DNA from 2 places in the Paenibacillus sp. E194 genome. Region 1 is predicted to be linked to the other one. Evidence: predicted binding sites of a transcription regulator. Region 1 holds the regulator's gene; the other holds the start of a gene.
What was found. Region 1 encodes Rex, which represses fermentation and respiration genes when NADH is low (regulators of the CRP and FNR family bind a similar motif). Its sites were predicted from a motif close to TTGTGAAATATTTCACAA; they were not measured.
Positions count from the first base shown of each region.

Region 2: AZ66_RS12905 (formate/nitrite transporter family protein) is a predicted target of Rex. The motif match lies at 4,871-4,888, and genes of this name have one in related genera.

Region 1 covers NZ_JMDX01000097.1:8,609-16,586, reverse strand. The annotation lists gene AZ66_RS14955 (tetratricopeptide repeat protein) at 1-73, shown strand, start outside; gene dinG (ATP-dependent DNA helicase DinG) at 219-3,089, shown strand; gene AZ66_RS14945 (redox-sensing transcriptional repressor Rex) at 3,106-3,753, shown strand; gene AZ66_RS14940 (amidohydrolase) at 3,750-5,060, shown strand; gene AZ66_RS14935 (hypothetical protein) at 5,076-5,594, shown strand; gene AZ66_RS32700 (hypothetical protein) at 5,840-6,112, shown strand; gene AZ66_RS32695 (hypothetical protein) at 6,115-6,402, shown strand; gene AZ66_RS14925 (AAA family ATPase) at 6,374-7,894, shown strand.
Region 2 covers NZ_JMDX01000077.1:4,835-12,812, forward strand. The annotation lists gene AZ66_RS12885 (FAD:protein FMN transferase) at 1-380, shown strand, start outside; gene AZ66_RS12890 (DMT family transporter) at 547-1,401, opposite strand; gene AZ66_RS12900 (beta-N-acetylhexosaminidase) at 1,657-3,567, opposite strand; gene AZ66_RS12905 (formate/nitrite transporter family protein) at 3,828-4,718, opposite strand; gene AZ66_RS12910 (NAD(P)/FAD-dependent oxidoreductase) at 5,018-6,454, opposite strand; purine riboswitch at 6,556-6,654, opposite strand; gene AZ66_RS30565 (LytTR family transcriptional regulator DNA-binding domain-containing protein) at 6,967-7,978, shown strand, end outside.

The sequences.
Region 1 (7,978 bases):
GAATTTGAAGGTATGCCAGTCCAAAAATGGCCATTTTGAACTCGGCGGCGAGCACATGATGCATATCCAATAACATGCATGTAATATCAATGATTCATGACATCTGAGGGGAACGTCTGTGTGGAAAAAATACGCACAGATGTTTCCCTCTAGTCATTTCCAAACGCCCAAACATCTGTTATGCTAAGAACAGAAATTGTGAGAGGAAAGCTATTGAGATGAGATTTGCTGTTTTGGATTTTGAGACGACCGGCAGTCAGCCGAACGATGAAATAATTCAAATTGGTCTGGTTATTCTTGGCCATGATTTGAAGATAGAACACGAATATCATACGCTTGTGCGGCCAACTGTTCCCATACCGGAATTTATATCGCAGCTCACTGGCATTACCGAGGAAGATGTGAAGGATGCTCCGGATATTGATGATGCCATGACGGGGCTTGTTCCTTTGTTAGGGGATGTCGTACTGGTCGGCCATAATGTGGCCTTCGATTATCAATTCCTATGCAGGGCGTTGGAACAGACAGGATATTTGCCGTTCACGGGTCGTATATTAGATACAATTGAGCTGCTTCGCATCCTCTTTCCATCGCTGCCTTCCTTCCAGCTTGGCTCTGTATCACATGAGATGGGAATTGTTCATGATCGGCCACACCAAGCAGATAGTGATGCGAGGGCGACAGCAGATATATTTATTCGCTGCTTAGAAGCGATTGACCAGCTTCCGTTGTTGACGCTACAGCGCGTCGTTGATGTCTTTGGCGATCAAGAGGAGCGGGACTTGAAGTGGTTGCTCGCAGAGAAGCTTCAGGAGCGCGAGGTGTCTGATTGGACAGAAGAAGAAGGGTATTATCCGTTCCGCCAATTGACGTTGAAGCAAGCGGATTGGACAGAGACGGAGGCGCCGCGTGATTCTTCAGCAGAGAACCCGCTTAAGGGGGTTACCTTCGCCCAGTTCCTGGATCAGGTCAAGACGAATCTGGCAAGCCAATTGGACAATTATGAGCCGCGCGAATCGCAGGAGCAGATGTTCAATGAAGTGATGGAGTGCTTCGAACAAGAGCATCACCTGCTAATCGAAGCGGGAACTGGTACCGGCAAGTCGCTTGGGTACTTGCTGCCATCCATATATCAGAGTGTTTCTCAAGAGAGCAAAGTGATTGTTAGCACACACACAATCAATCTGCAAGAACAGCTGAGACAGCGTGATTTGCCGCTCTTGGAGAAGATTGTGCCGGTTCCATTTAAGGCATCCGTATTAAAAGGCCGCAGTCACTATTTGTGTTTGAGAAAATTTGAACATAAAATAAGTAATAGAGAGTATGTACATGCACGCGATGATAGTTTGACAGCTGCTCAAATGCTGGTGTGGCTCAGTCAGACGGAGCATGGAGATGACGAAGAACTGCATTTCGTTCATAAGGGTGCAGACTTCTGGGATACCGTTGCCAGTGATAGTGATTCCTGTCTGAATCGCGCATGTCCTTGGTTCCGTCGGTGCTTCTACCACCGGGCGAAGAATGATGCGAATTTATCGGACATTATTATAACGAATCACTCCCTATTGTTTACGGACGTGATTGCGGAGCATCGTTTGCTCCCCGCATACGAGCAGCTTGTCGTAGACGAAGCACATCACTTCGAAGAAACGGCAGGCAAACATTTAGGCATTCACTTGCAATATTTTTCACTCATTCATCCGCTGACCCAATTGTTCAAAGACAGCAAAAATGGTGCGCTTGTATTGTTGCAGCAGCGTCTTCGCTTGTCAGGCAATGAAAAAGCGCTCGTATGGGCTGAAGGGATCGAGAAGCTGTTAACACAGCTTGTTGATGTTAAGGATCAATGGGATCGGCTGCATGAGCTGCTCTATCAAATGCTTCCTTCCATGAATGAAGCGGGGCAGGCGGAAGGCGGGCAAGCTGTTCTCCGGCTGCCATCTGGCAATCGTCCTGATGGATGGAGCTCCGTATCGGAGCTCGAAGGCGATATTCACACGCGTTTAAGTGATATTGTTCGTTCGGGGGAGAAGCTCGTCAATGAATGGAAGGATTATGATGATGATGAAGTGCAGGGCGTTACGGCTGATGTGACAGGTTTATTCAAGGACATAGGGCAGCTTCGCGATGAATTCCGTGAATTTATGCAAGGCAAGGATGCGGATACCGTGTACTGGATGGAGGGCAATCTCCAATACAAGCATAAATCAATGCAAATGTATGCGGTCCCTGTCGATGTAAGCGAAGCGCTGAAGCGATACTTCTTCGAGCCGAAGAAGAGCGTAATCTTAACTTCTGCTACATTGTCCGTTGATAAATCATTCCAATTCGTAGCTGAACAGCTTGGCTTGAAGGATGCGCAGCGGGATGGTCGTCTAAATACGGTCATACTCCCGTCGCCGTTCAACTACCGGGAGCAAGCACTTGTTGTCATCCCGCGTGACTTCCCTAGTGTGAAGGGAGCATCAGATGCCAAGTTTAACTCGACGCTGATGCAGTCCTTGGCTGATGTAGCCAAGGTAACAGAAGGACGTATGCTTGTCTTATTCACGTCATACCGCATGCTGCGGGATGTGTATGAACCGCTGAAGGAGGCGCTTAGCCTGCATGGCATTCAAGTGCTTGGACAAGGGATTGACAGCGGCAACCGAAGCAAGCTGACACGCCGATTCCGAGATCAGCCGAATTCAGTCCTGCTAGGAACGAGCAGCTTCTGGGAAGGCGTTGATATTCCAGGAGATGCGTTGACATGTCTTGCGATTGTACGACTGCCATTCCAGCCACCGAATCATCCACTCGTGGAAGCGAAGTGCGATCGGCTGAAGCGGATGAATCAGAATCCATTCCGCAAATATTCCGTACCACAGGCTGTAATTCGCTTCAAGCAAGGATTCGGCCGCCTTGTGCGTACGACGCAGGATAAGGGAATTGTCATCATTTATGACACTCGTGTAATAGAGACAAGCTACGGCAAACATTTTCTTTACTCGCTGCCTGGCCCAAAAATGGAGCATATGGCAACAGAACAACTTGTACCACGTATTGATACGTGGCTAGACCATAATCAAAGAGGCATTGGAGAGCGATGAGAGGGGCTTGTTCAGAATGAAAGCACTAAAGATATCAGAAGCTGTCGTTCGGCGATTACCCGTGTATTTACGTCATCTATTGGAATTAAAGCAGCGAGAAGTACTCACAGTTTCTTCTCAAGATTTGGGACAGAAGCTGAACTTGAATCCTGCGCAAATTCGGAAGGATCTAGCGTATTTCGGCGACTTTGGCCGCAAGGGCATTGGGTATGATGTATCGTATTTGATTCAACAAATCAGACATATTTTGAAACTGGATCAAGTTATCCATGTTGGATTGGTCGGTGCAGGTAAATTAGGTCACGCACTCTGTAATTACACCGTATACTTGAAAGATAATATGAAGATTGTTGCAGTGTTCGATGCACAGGAATCCAAAATCAATACCGAGATAAATAACCTGAAAGTTCAGCCTATGTCTGACTTAATTACGACGGTACGCGAGAAGCAAATCCGCATCGGGATTATCACGGTTCCTGCTACAGAGGCTCAGTATGTAGCTGATCAATTTGTAGAGGCGGGAGTAGAAGCGATCTTGAACTTTGCGCCTGTCATTTTGAGGGTTCCTTCGAATATCCGTGTGCATACTGCCGATTTTACAACGGATTTGTTCAGTTTGGCCTATTATTTATCTGATAATGGAAAGGAAGTACCCGCCGAATGACACACCGAATCATTATTAAAAATGGCATGTTCGCCGATTTATCTTCAAGTGCGAAGAAGTCCTCCATTCATGGTTTCATGGTTGTAGAGAACGATCGCATTGTTCATATTGGATCGGAGCTGCCGGAGCAATATGCAGCAGTTGATGCTGAAATCATCGACGGCAAAGGTCTATTTTTCATTCCCGGCCTTGTTAATACACATGGGCATGCTGCAATGTCGCTGCTACGAGGGTATGGTGATGACTTGGCGCTTCAGACATGGCTGCAGGAGAAAATGTGGCCAATGGAAGGCAAGTTCACGGCTAATGATGTCTATTGGGGAACAGCTCTGTCTGTGATCGAAATGCTGAAGGGCGGTACAACAACCTTCGTAGATATGTATGACTACATGGACGAAGTAGCGAAGGTATGTGAGCAATCCGGTATCCGTGCATCGCTTATGCGCGGTGCGATTGGCTTATGCCCAGAGGATGTACAGCGCGAGAAGCTGAACGAGGCGATTCAATTCGCGAAGGATTGGAACGGAAAGGCAGACGGCCGCATTCGCACGATTATGGCGCCGCATGCTCCGTATACTTGTCCTCCGGCCTTTATTGAGAGCTTCGTACAGGCTGCTCATGATCTGGATTTGCCATTACACACACATATGTCAGAGACAAAGGCAGAAGTTGAACAGAACGTGAAGGATTATGGACTGCGTCCGGTTGCGCATTTGGAGAAGCTCGGATTCTTCTCGCGTCCTTCCTTCGTTGCGCATGCTGTCCATTTGACGGACGAAGAGATTGAGACGCTTGCGAAATATCAAGTTGCGGTGTCCCACAATCCAGGAAGCAACCTGAAGCTTGCGAGCGGTGTCGCTCGTGTTCCTGAGATGCTGCGTGCGGGTGTTGTTGTATCCTTGGGTACAGACGGTGCAGCAAGCAACAACAATCTGGATATGTTCGAAGAAATTCGCCTAGCGGCCTTGATTCATAAAGGGGTGTCCGGCGATCCAACTGCGGTTCCTGCTGCAGAGGCACTGCGCATGGGAACGATCTATGGTGCGCAGACCATTCGCCTTGACGATATTGGGGCGCTTGAAGTAGGCATGAAGGCTGACTTCGTTGCGGTAGATATTGATCAGCCTCATTTCCTACCACATACCGACTTGGTATCTCACATGGTATATTCAGCGTCTGCGAAAGATGTCAAGCATGTATGGGTTGACGGCAAGCAGGTCGTGAAGAATGGGGAATGCTTGACGATGGATGAAGAACGAATCCTTCGCGAGGCGCAGCAATGCTTTGATGGCTTGCTGGCAAGATAGGCAGGAGGAGAATTCATGCAGAGAAGACGCGTACGCCGGAGATCGCATAGGAAATGGTTGATTCCGGTACTCGTTCTCTTATTTCTAGTCGGATTGTTCTTCGCCTCTTATCAGTATGTGCAATACATCAATAAGGACGAACGGGTCAAGGAAACGGAAATAATAAAGCGGGCGAATGAAGCAGTGAAGCTCGTAAATGTGACAGAAGTGGAGAAGGGTGTATGGGATCAAGTCGTATATATGGTGCGGGGAACTGACGAACATGGTCAGGAGCAGACCGTGTGGGTACTACCTGATAAGGTAACACCTATGGCTGAATCAACCTCTAAAGAGACGATTCAAGCCCAGATAGAAGCCCAATATCCGGATGCGGATGTAATTCGCATTACGCCAGCATATAAGGATGATCAATACGTATGGCAAGCTTTGGTCAAACGCAAAGATGAACAAGGGGTTGTCCATTACTTCTATCATTTCTATTCATTTGCGAATGGTTCCTCAATAGGGGATGTTTATACGCTGCCTAATAAATAACATATTCAATGTTAGCTAATAACGAGTAATAGGCAATTTTGCAGCGCTGCTGCTTTGCATAAGACGTACATATTGTACGCTATGCGAAGCAGCAGCGCTTTTTGTGTTGGAGTAACTCCATTTCGATGGCAATCATGGTACACATTACATCCATAGTTGAAGTGACATATGTGATATACTCTTGATATATCAGAAAGAGTTTACTAGGGGTATTGATATATATATTTGCAACAGGAGGTTTCAGCATGGCGAAAAAGATACGAATCATGCCTACTTTGCTCATTATGGTCACGACAGCTGTTGCACTATTTGGAGGTTGGACACTGTATGAACGTAATTTCGTGAAGCAGCCTGTGGAACGAATATTGAAGCAGCATGCTGAAATTACGCAGTATGATGTTCAATGGTATCCCGATGCGCTGCAAGTGAAGCTGAAGAGCAAGGATGGCACTAATATTAGCAGCCTAATTGAACGAGTATCAGACGAGCTACAACAGAATTCGAACGGGAAAAAGTAAAATTGGAATACTTGAATGATGAGAGCACGCCGCTCATAGATAAGTTATGGTCACGTGCAATGTTCGACATTGCAGATGCAATGGTACATCAGAAATACAGCGATATTCCTGTTAGGTTGAAGGAACTGCAGCAGCAAAATTCAGGTATTCAGATTCACACGGAAATGGATTCACGATATGTGTATATTCAACTCAAGGATGAGAAAGGAAGCAAAACCGTATTGCTTCCTTTGCAAGCATCGCCTGTGGGGGTATGGCCTAATGAAAAAGCAACGGCAATCCGTTCGTAGTTGGGAATTGGCATTAGGGATTGTGATCCCAGCGATATTATTTGTCAGTTATCTTGGAGTTAATATATGGCCGGTCATCGCAGCAGTTGCCGCGATTACTGCTCTTCTGCTCTTTGTAAATCGCAGAGGACAAGCTGGCTTGGCGCGTTCGTCAGGGCGTGCGAAGCAAGGCAATAATCAGATTAGTGAAATGAGCTTCGATCGTATTGGCGGGCAGGATAGAGCCAAGAATGAATTGATTGAAGCTCTTGATTTTCTGGTTCGACCAGATGACATTCGTAAATTCGGGATTCGTCCTATGAAAGGGATATTGTTAACTGGCCCACCAGGGACGGGGAAAACGTTAATGGCGAAAGCATCTGCCCATTATGCTGATGCGATATTTATTGGTGTGTCAGGCAGTGAGTTTGTTGAAATGTATGTGGGTGTCGGAGCGGGTCGTGTACGAGAGCTGTTCAAGGAAGCAAGACAGCGTGCAGAGAAAGAGAAAAAACAAAATGCAGTTATCTTCATTGATGAAATTGATGTGATCGGCGGCAAGCGTGAAGGTGGGCAACAAAAAGAGTATGATCAGACGCTCAACCAGCTGTTGACGGAGATGGACGGATTGTATGCAGATGAGTCGCCGCGCATTCTAGTAATGGCAGCCACGAACCGTAAAGAGATGCTGGACAGTGCATTGCTGCGCCCAGGCCGTTTTGATCGTCATATCCAAGTAGATATGCCGGATAAGAAGGGACGCAAGCATATTTTGGAGCTGCATGCTGCAAATAAGCCACTGGCGAAAGAAGTAAGTCTGGATCAAATTGCAGAAGAAACGTTTGGCTTCTCAGGCGCTCAATTAGAGAGCGTCTTGAATGAGGCGGCTATTTATGCAATGCGTCAGGAGCAAGAGGCGATTACGATGGAGCATCTCTCGCTTGCGATTGATAAGGCGTTAATGGGAGAGAAGAGTGATCGAGAGACGAATGAGGAAGAACGACGCCGGGTGGCGATTCATGAACTTGGACATGCGATAGCCGCAGAGCTTGTCCGGCCGGGAAGCGTATCTCAAGTTGCGTTAAGCCCTCGCGGTCAAGCATTAGGCTATGTCCGACATCAACCACAGGGAGATCGCTACCTGTATACAAAGCCATTTCTTGAGGACCAAATCATCATTGCGCTGGGCGGATCGGTAGCAGAGGAGTTGTTCTACGGCAACCGTAGTACGGGTTCTCAGGGGGACTTCGATCAAGCACTCAACATTGTAGAGACGATGGTGAATGCAGGATTGACGGATCTCGGCATTGTACGTTTGAAACATCTCTCACCAGATGTCTTGACAAAAGAAACGCAGACGATTATGGTAGATTTGACCTATCGAACGCGTGAATTGTTGGAACAGCACCAAGATGCTTTTGAGCGATGTTTGCAGCGTCTGTTGGAAGAGGAATTGGTGAACGGAGATACGTTCCGGTGTCTGTTATGTGACAAGAAACAATTACCAGCGTGATTTCACGCTGGTTTTTCTTTTTTGCTCTCATATTCATGATAAGATAAGGTGAGGTACCTATGCACTGATAACGAAACCATCATC
Region 2 (7,978 bases), on a different contig from region 1:
GCGTCCAAGACCCGGATGAATCTCGCGGCAACCAAATCGGCAAGATGAGGGTAACTGATAAGACGATTGTTACATCAGGCGTCTATGAGCGTTACTTTGTGGAGAACGGCAAACACTACCACCACATTCTTGACCCTGCTAACGGGTATCCGGTTGACAATGGTCTTAGCAGTGTAACGATTGTGACAAACAATTCGACGGATGCCGATGCGCTGTCTACCTCTTTATTCGCACTCGGTGTAGAGAAGGGGTTGAAGTTCGTCGAGGCAGATCCGAATATTGAAGCCATCTTCATTACTACAGATCATAAGGTGTACGTTACATCAGGCATTAAGAAAATTTTCGAGCTGACGAACGATAAATATAAGATTGTTAATTAACACGAGAGTCCCTCGGGAACATAGAGCGCCCGCTGTCTCAACTGACCTGCTGCATACAGACGATCATTGAGGGCGGGCGCTTTTTTGGGCTTATCGTATACATTCCCTCATTTAAACAAATAAGGTACAAGCGAGTCGTGCTGAACATCTAACAGGAAGGTTCCCGCTATCCCCACATGCTGATCAAGGCCATACCGACTGCTACGACCCCCGAAGTCGCAATTCTCGTCCAGCCTTGCTGTTCCTTCAACACAACGATGCCTAGCAATGTCCCGATCACAATGCTGAATTCACGAATGGGCGCCAAGTGTGCAAGCGGACCAAGCGTCATCGCGAACAAGAACAGCAAATAGGAGCCTGGCGAGACGACGGAGCCAAGCACAATCGTGCGCCAATTGATGCGCCATTCCTCGCGCAGCCGCTTCGTTCTTAGGACAGAAGGCGCTAAGAATAGGAGCGCACCTAAGTTCGAAATTTGAATCAGACCCAAGGGGCTGAAGAACTGCACCACCATCTTATCCGTCAGCGTATAGCTGGCCGTACACAATCCTACCGTCGTCGTAATTGCCAAGGTAAGCCACCATGTCCTGTCACGCGGCTCCTTCGAGGAGAACATGCCGCTAAGTGCGAACAAGCCTCCAACAATGAGCAGCCAGCCGAGCCAGCCAACAAGAGACAGGCTCTCTTGGTATAGCGCCACACTAACAATTGGCACAATGAGTGCGGCCGTTCCACGCATCATCGGGTATACCTTGGACAGATCCCCAATCTGATAGGCCTTGGATACGAGCCAAAGATATATCCCTTGCAGCAGTAAGGACACAACAAGCAGCAAGCCATTCGTCCAAGTCCAGTGCATGATCACAAGATCATGGATGAAGAATGGCATGAACACGACGGTTGCCAACCCATGTAAGCAAAATAAAAAGGATTCCTTATGAATGCTCCGCTTCGCGAACATATTCCAAGCTGCATGCGCGAAGGCTGAAGCAATAACTAGCAGGAGGGCGTATATAGCCAAGCTAGCATCTCCTTTGCAGCAGATATCTTCCATCATCCGATTTCACATAGTATAAAAGGTGAAGCTCGATCATGCCTAGCACCGCAACAACAAGAAAACCCGGGTCGTAACCGACCGGGCCCCCTCGCTGCTGTATACAGCAGACTATTACCATAGTTCGCTGTAGCAGCATCGTGCTTGCCATCGAACCTTGCACATGTCTCCTGCAAGCACGATAAGGTATTTGAATCCCATTGACTTCGCTGCCTGACGACATTAGATTGCCGAGAACACGGTACCCGTCACCATGCGATGGAAGAACGGCTGATGCGCTACGCGATCCCCCGCCACTGGATCATCACTGTAGAATGGCAGACGTTCTGCATCAAGCTCCTCCAAGCGATCTACGCGGCCTTCCACGAAGTCGAGAATCCGATCTTCCGCCGACTGCAGCCGTGCAAGCACGGTACCATAGCGGCTGTCGAGCACTTCCCAGCCGAATGGCTTGCTTGTCGCCATCCATAATGCACGATGCGCCTTGCGCGCTTCATCGACCAGCGGACGAACGGACGGAATGACATCAGCTGCAATGCGGCGAAGCTCATCCTTATCACCATTCTGGTACGCGCGCGTGACCTGCACGCCAAGCATCGACTTTGCGCCAACAGCCTTGGACAACTTCGCATACATATCAAACACGAGCGCATGATCTCCTGCGGTATTGTCACGTGCAGCCACGAGGCGTCCAGCAAGCTCACTGTAATGCTTCGGCAGTTGCGACTCCAGCTCTTCTGTCAAATAGATATCAAACAACCCGATCAATGTGTCTTGGAACAACAGGAACTTCGAACCGTTCGAACCGTGCATGTTGTTCTTCGTTACACCCGGTGTCTCATCCAAGTAAGTGAGCTGCCAGTAATCATCGAAGCTCTGTCCGGTGCACAGCTGGAAGCGTTCCTTCATCTTCGCTTCATCGACTTCCCCTTCGGTATAGCCATGCTCAGCGAACAATTGCAAGCCTGGCAGAATTGTCATATGATTCGTCTCCTGCCCGTTGTCGCCCCATGCTGTCGCGAACACTTCCTTAATGCCCTTCGACTTGCAGGCAAGCAGCGCGGGATTCGTATTCTGCCACGTCTTCCCGTAGTTCGGACTCATCGCACCCCATACCCAGACGCCGCCAGCGAATACCGGATCAGAGCCCAGTTGGCGATGCTTCTCGATAAATTCCTCATAGAAGCCTTGATCATCATGGTAGTAATCCCAGTAGACGAATTGTACGCCCTTCGGAATTTGGTTAACAACTTCATTCGAGAAGTTAATGTCGAGATCATAATAGTGACCGCCGTTTTTCATAAGCAGGTGGAAGTACATATCACTCCACATCATCGGCGTAAGGCCATGCTTGCTCGTAATTCCCAATACACGCGCCAAATGCTCGTTCATAATATCGAACCGTTCGCGGAAGCCATGCTTGTGCATATATTTACCTAGACCAAGCCCGAACGCCTCATCCATCCCGATGTGAATGCGCTTGGAACGCAGCGGCTTCGTTGACGCTACAATCATATCCTCAATGAGTCGATAGGTGTCCTCTTCTCCTACAAGAAGGACGTCCTCCGTATCTTTCATCTCATTCGCATAGTCCCACTTCAGCGCCTGCGCCAAGTGACCAAGTGTCTGGATGCATGCCACTACCTCAATTCCGAATAACGCGGCATACTGGTCAATCTCATAGAGTTCCTCCGCGGTATAGCGTCCGCGCATGTAGCCAAAATACGGACGACCTGGAACCTCATACGTATCTTCGGTATATATCATTGCGCCGTTCAAGCCCATTAACGCCATTGAGCGCAGCGTCTGCTTCATCATATGTACATTCGGAACTGCGTTCCGAGATGCATCAATCATCGTTCCGTTATACGTGAATTGCGGATGCTCTGTAATATCGAATGGCTGCCCCTTGCGCAGTTGCTCAACGAACAAGCCCAGTGCACGGAAGAAATGAATATCCGACTCATAGCGGATCAAGCCTTCTGTACCATCCCATGCGGCACGAAGCGATCCCTCTCCCTGCTCTACGCGGACTGTAGTGCCTTCTGTCCCCACTTCCACCTTCAATAATGACTTCAATTCGAGAATCCCTGGTAATACATGTTCGATACTGCCCGTAAAATGCAACTTCACAGCCAGATCCCTCCCCACGAGTTAGTTGGATACGCTTACAGATACAGCGAGGTATCGGTATCTTTTTATAGAATGCGAAATGCAGAAATAAATTTGTCACCCGTAGTTTACCACATCTATCCCCTGCGAAAGTGACAAGCCCGTGAATTCCTATGAAAAAAACGTCATATCGATGACGCAAAAAAGGCCGAGCCTCGATGGACTAGACCTTACCTATCTTCTTTTTCAACATCACTTGGCATTCTCTAATCCCAATACCTCTAATGGACAGGTGCACTTGCACTTCCTGACGAGGCCACCTTGCTTGAATTTCCCGCTCCCTGCATATTCGTTGATACGTTTGATGATACACCTGCTTCAGCTGCCTGCTTCTGATCTTGCTGCGAACGCAAATATACCATATAGTAAGCCCCTGCAACGAACACGACTCCTCCAACCAAGTTACCTAGCCATACCGGTACGAAGTTCGTCATATATTGTCCCCAGCTAAAATGACCCTCAAAGATCGCAGCCGGAATTACGAACATATTTGCTACAACGTGCTGGAAACCAATCGCAACGAATGCCATCGTTGGGAACCATATCCCCATGATCTTCCCGCTGAAGCTCTTCGCTCCATAGGAGAGCCATACCGCAAGTGCAACTAACCAGTTGCAGCCAATCCCACTGACAAAGGCTTGAATGAAACTATCGTCTAGCTTATGCGCAGCAACATCTACTGTCTTCTGCAAATAAACACCGGAGCCAGTCAAACCAACCACATGACCGAAGAAGTATGCCACAAACAGCGCTCCTAAGAAGTTGGCAATCGTAATGACGACAATATTGCGAATAGCCTCCGTGGTCGATATACGTCCCTTCATCCGAGCAAGTGGTACGGCCATCATGTTCCCTGTCAGCAGCTCACCGCCTGCTAGTAAGGTAAGAATAAGACCGACCGGGAACAGTGCCGCTCCGATTAAGCTGTTGATGCTTCCCCATTCCGCAGGCGCTCCAGCTGTTACACGTATATATAAGAGATAACCAAGCGCAATAAATGCGCCGGCAAGGAATCCTAGAATCATCATGGCGGACAATGGGTTCTTCGCCTTAATCGTTCCGGTATCTACTGTCGCTTCCGCAATTTGCTGCGGCTTCAAATAACCTGACATCGATATAACCTCCTGCTTATGATTATTCAGATGCAAGCCCCATCATTTCCAAGACCCACACCCCATCCGCACCTACTCAGTACGAATAATTCCAGTTGGAATGTCAGCTGAACAGGTTGCAAATTCATTGTAACGGAGCCCCAAATCCGATGTTGTGCAATTTATCACAAAGTACCCTTCAAATATTGTCCATTTTGCGTATAACCCCGTGCATGACCGATCTACGCAAAAAAGCCAGTAAGTCGCACAATCGACTCACTGGCCATAAGCTGTATATGTTGTTGACCTGCAATGTGAAATTATGCGCCGCGCTTAGCAACAATGCTCCGTGCAATGTGTACACCTGCAGCACCCGCTTGTGCGAGTCCACGCGTAATGCCCGCGCCGTCTCCACCGCAGTATAAGCCATCAATTTCGGATTCCAACGTCGTGTCCAGCTTCGGGCGAGCGGAGTAGAATTTCGCCTCTACCCCATAGAATAACGTATGTTCAGAAGCGATGCCTGGTGTTACGCGATCAAGCGCTTCAACCATTTCGATAAGACTCTTCATCGTATTATACGGAAGAACAAGACCTAAATCTCCAGCAACAGCTTCTTTCAAGGTAGGCTCCAAGAATCCTTCTTCGATGCGCTTCTCTGTAGAACGGCGACCTCGAATGATATCCCCATACTTCTGAACGATAATCCCACCTCCGGACAAATCATTCGCACGCTTGCAGATTTCACGAGCGTATTCATTCGGCTTGTCGAACGGTTCCGTGAACTTGTGCGAGACAAGCAATGCAAAGTTCGTATTCGCAGAACCAAGCTTCGGATCCTTGTAGGAGTGCCCGTTGGCACACATGATCCCACTGTGGTTCTCGACCACGACATGGCCAGATGGATTGCTGCAGAAGGTACGCACTTGTGTGCCGACAGACGTGTTGAACACGAATTTCCCTTCATACAGGTGCTCGTTGATTTCGCGCATGACGATATCCGATGTCTCCACACGCACCCCAACATCCACTTGGTTGTTGTACATTTTCAAGCGGCGCTTCTTCAATATCTCCGTCAGCCACGCAGAACCGTCACGTCCTGGTACGATGACCACTTGATCCGCTTCATGCTTCTCGCCGCTCTTCAGTTCAATCCCCTTCACAATATGGCGTCCATCCTGCTTCTCTGTAATCAGATCCGCTACTTCGGTCTTATAGGCCATATCGATACGAGTCTTCAAATATTCATAAATGGATTTCAAAATCTCCAAGTTCTGCTCAGTGCCCAGATGTCGAACTTGTGCGCGAAGCAGCTTCAAGCCAGCAGAATATCCAAGCTGCTCAATACGGCGAACCGTTTCTGTCGTTGGATCGGTAATGTCCGTCGTCGCTCCGTGCTCCAAGTTGATTGCATCTACATATTTAATCAAGTCCAGTACTTGCGAAGCTGGCAAGAAGTCTGTCAGCCAACCTCCGAACTCTGTAGTTACGTTAAATTTCCCATCACTATATGCCCCTGCTCCACCGAAGCCGTTCGTAATCGAACAAGCTGGAAGACAGCCAGCAAAGTCCTTCTTCCCTGCCGCTGGAGGACACTTCTGAATCTTCTCCTCCAAAATCGGACAGTTGCGGCGATAAATATCATGTCCCTTATCTACAAGCAAAACCTTCAATTGCGGTGCCTTCAAAGATAATTCATAACAAGTGAAAATACCGGCCGGACCTGCTCCTACAACAATTACATCATATTTACTCATTGTTTCCTCCTCGATGCTCACGATGTCTCGGTCTATTTCTCTTCTATCCGATGAGCCTACACCCATTTTGGGCAAAAAAAATATCCCGTTACGTTCAGGTATGCCAAAGCATACCTACTCGTAGTCAGGAATTTACGGCTCCTGGTAGAGACCCCTAGACCTTATCTCTGGGATATACGAACAGGATAAACAAAAAATGGCCAATCAATCCTTGCCACCCACTTCTGTGGGAACAACCTTATTGTATCGGAATTTGGCGAACAAGTCAACGCTGTTTACGCCCAATGTTCGTAAATTATTTTTAAATATCATTTCATTCCATTATAGTAGATAGTTAGACAGGTAAAATCCGAACATTAATACAAATCCCCTTTGAGGGGTTTCTTACCATAGAAGGGTAAATACATCGTTAGTCAGGTTAGCATCTACCCAAATCTAGGTTCTCGATATATCATTTACCTATATGATCTAACTCACACCAATGAATAGGCATACTGATTGGAGGTTCGCGTATGAACGCGCAGGAACCCCCCTACGGGGAAGGACTTATTATTGATAAGTTATATGTGACGAAGGGCAATTCCACTCTTTTAGACGCGCTGAGCGTACAAATACATCCCGGACAATGCACTGCAGTGCAAAGCAACCATATTACGGGACAGTTAATTATCGATCTGCTTATGAATCGCGCTAAGCCCTCTGCCGGCAGTGTAACCTGGCGTGGAGTGCCACTCTCTTCTGCCTCACTCGCCACCAAAATCGGCTGGATTCGGCAGGGCGATCCCCTCTACGAGCGATTAACACCGAAGGATGCCCTTATCTTCTATATGAAGATGTATGGAGCCTACCATAAAGATCGACTTGAGCAGCTATTGAAGCTAACCAGTCTACATGAGTGCGTGAATACGCCGCTTGGCAAATGTACGCTATCTGAGCAGCGCCGATTCCACTTGGCAAGAGCCGCCGCACATCGTCCGGAACTAATCGTCATCGAGGATCCCGAATTCCACATGGACTTAGAGAGCAGCTACCTGCTTCGGCAATGGATCAACACTATGTGCGAAGAAGGCGCTTCAATCTTCATGACCGTACCTTCCTTAGAAAGCGCGCTTACGATGACCAATCATGTCGTTCGCTTAACACCATCGGGCTTCAAGTCCGTTATTATTGAGGATGAGGTGCCTGTAGCAGGAACACTTCAGGAAGTCGAGATATTTGAAGCGCATGGGCATACAAGCGATGCTGAACAGCAGGTGTTCGTGGCGGAAGCTGAAGATGGTGGACAAGAAGGCACCAGAACGACGGAGTCTCTAAATAAAGATGTTAGCAGCCAACCATCAAAACCATCAACTAAGGACAAGAAGTCCACAATACAAGCCGCTGAGAACGAAGAGGATGAGCCTGAATCCGCTGCAGCTGGACAACGCTTCGTCCCTCAAATCAGCTTCGATAAGATTCCAGCGCGCATCGAAGACAAAATCGTGCTTATCGATCCACTGGAACTGAATTATATTGAAAGCCAAG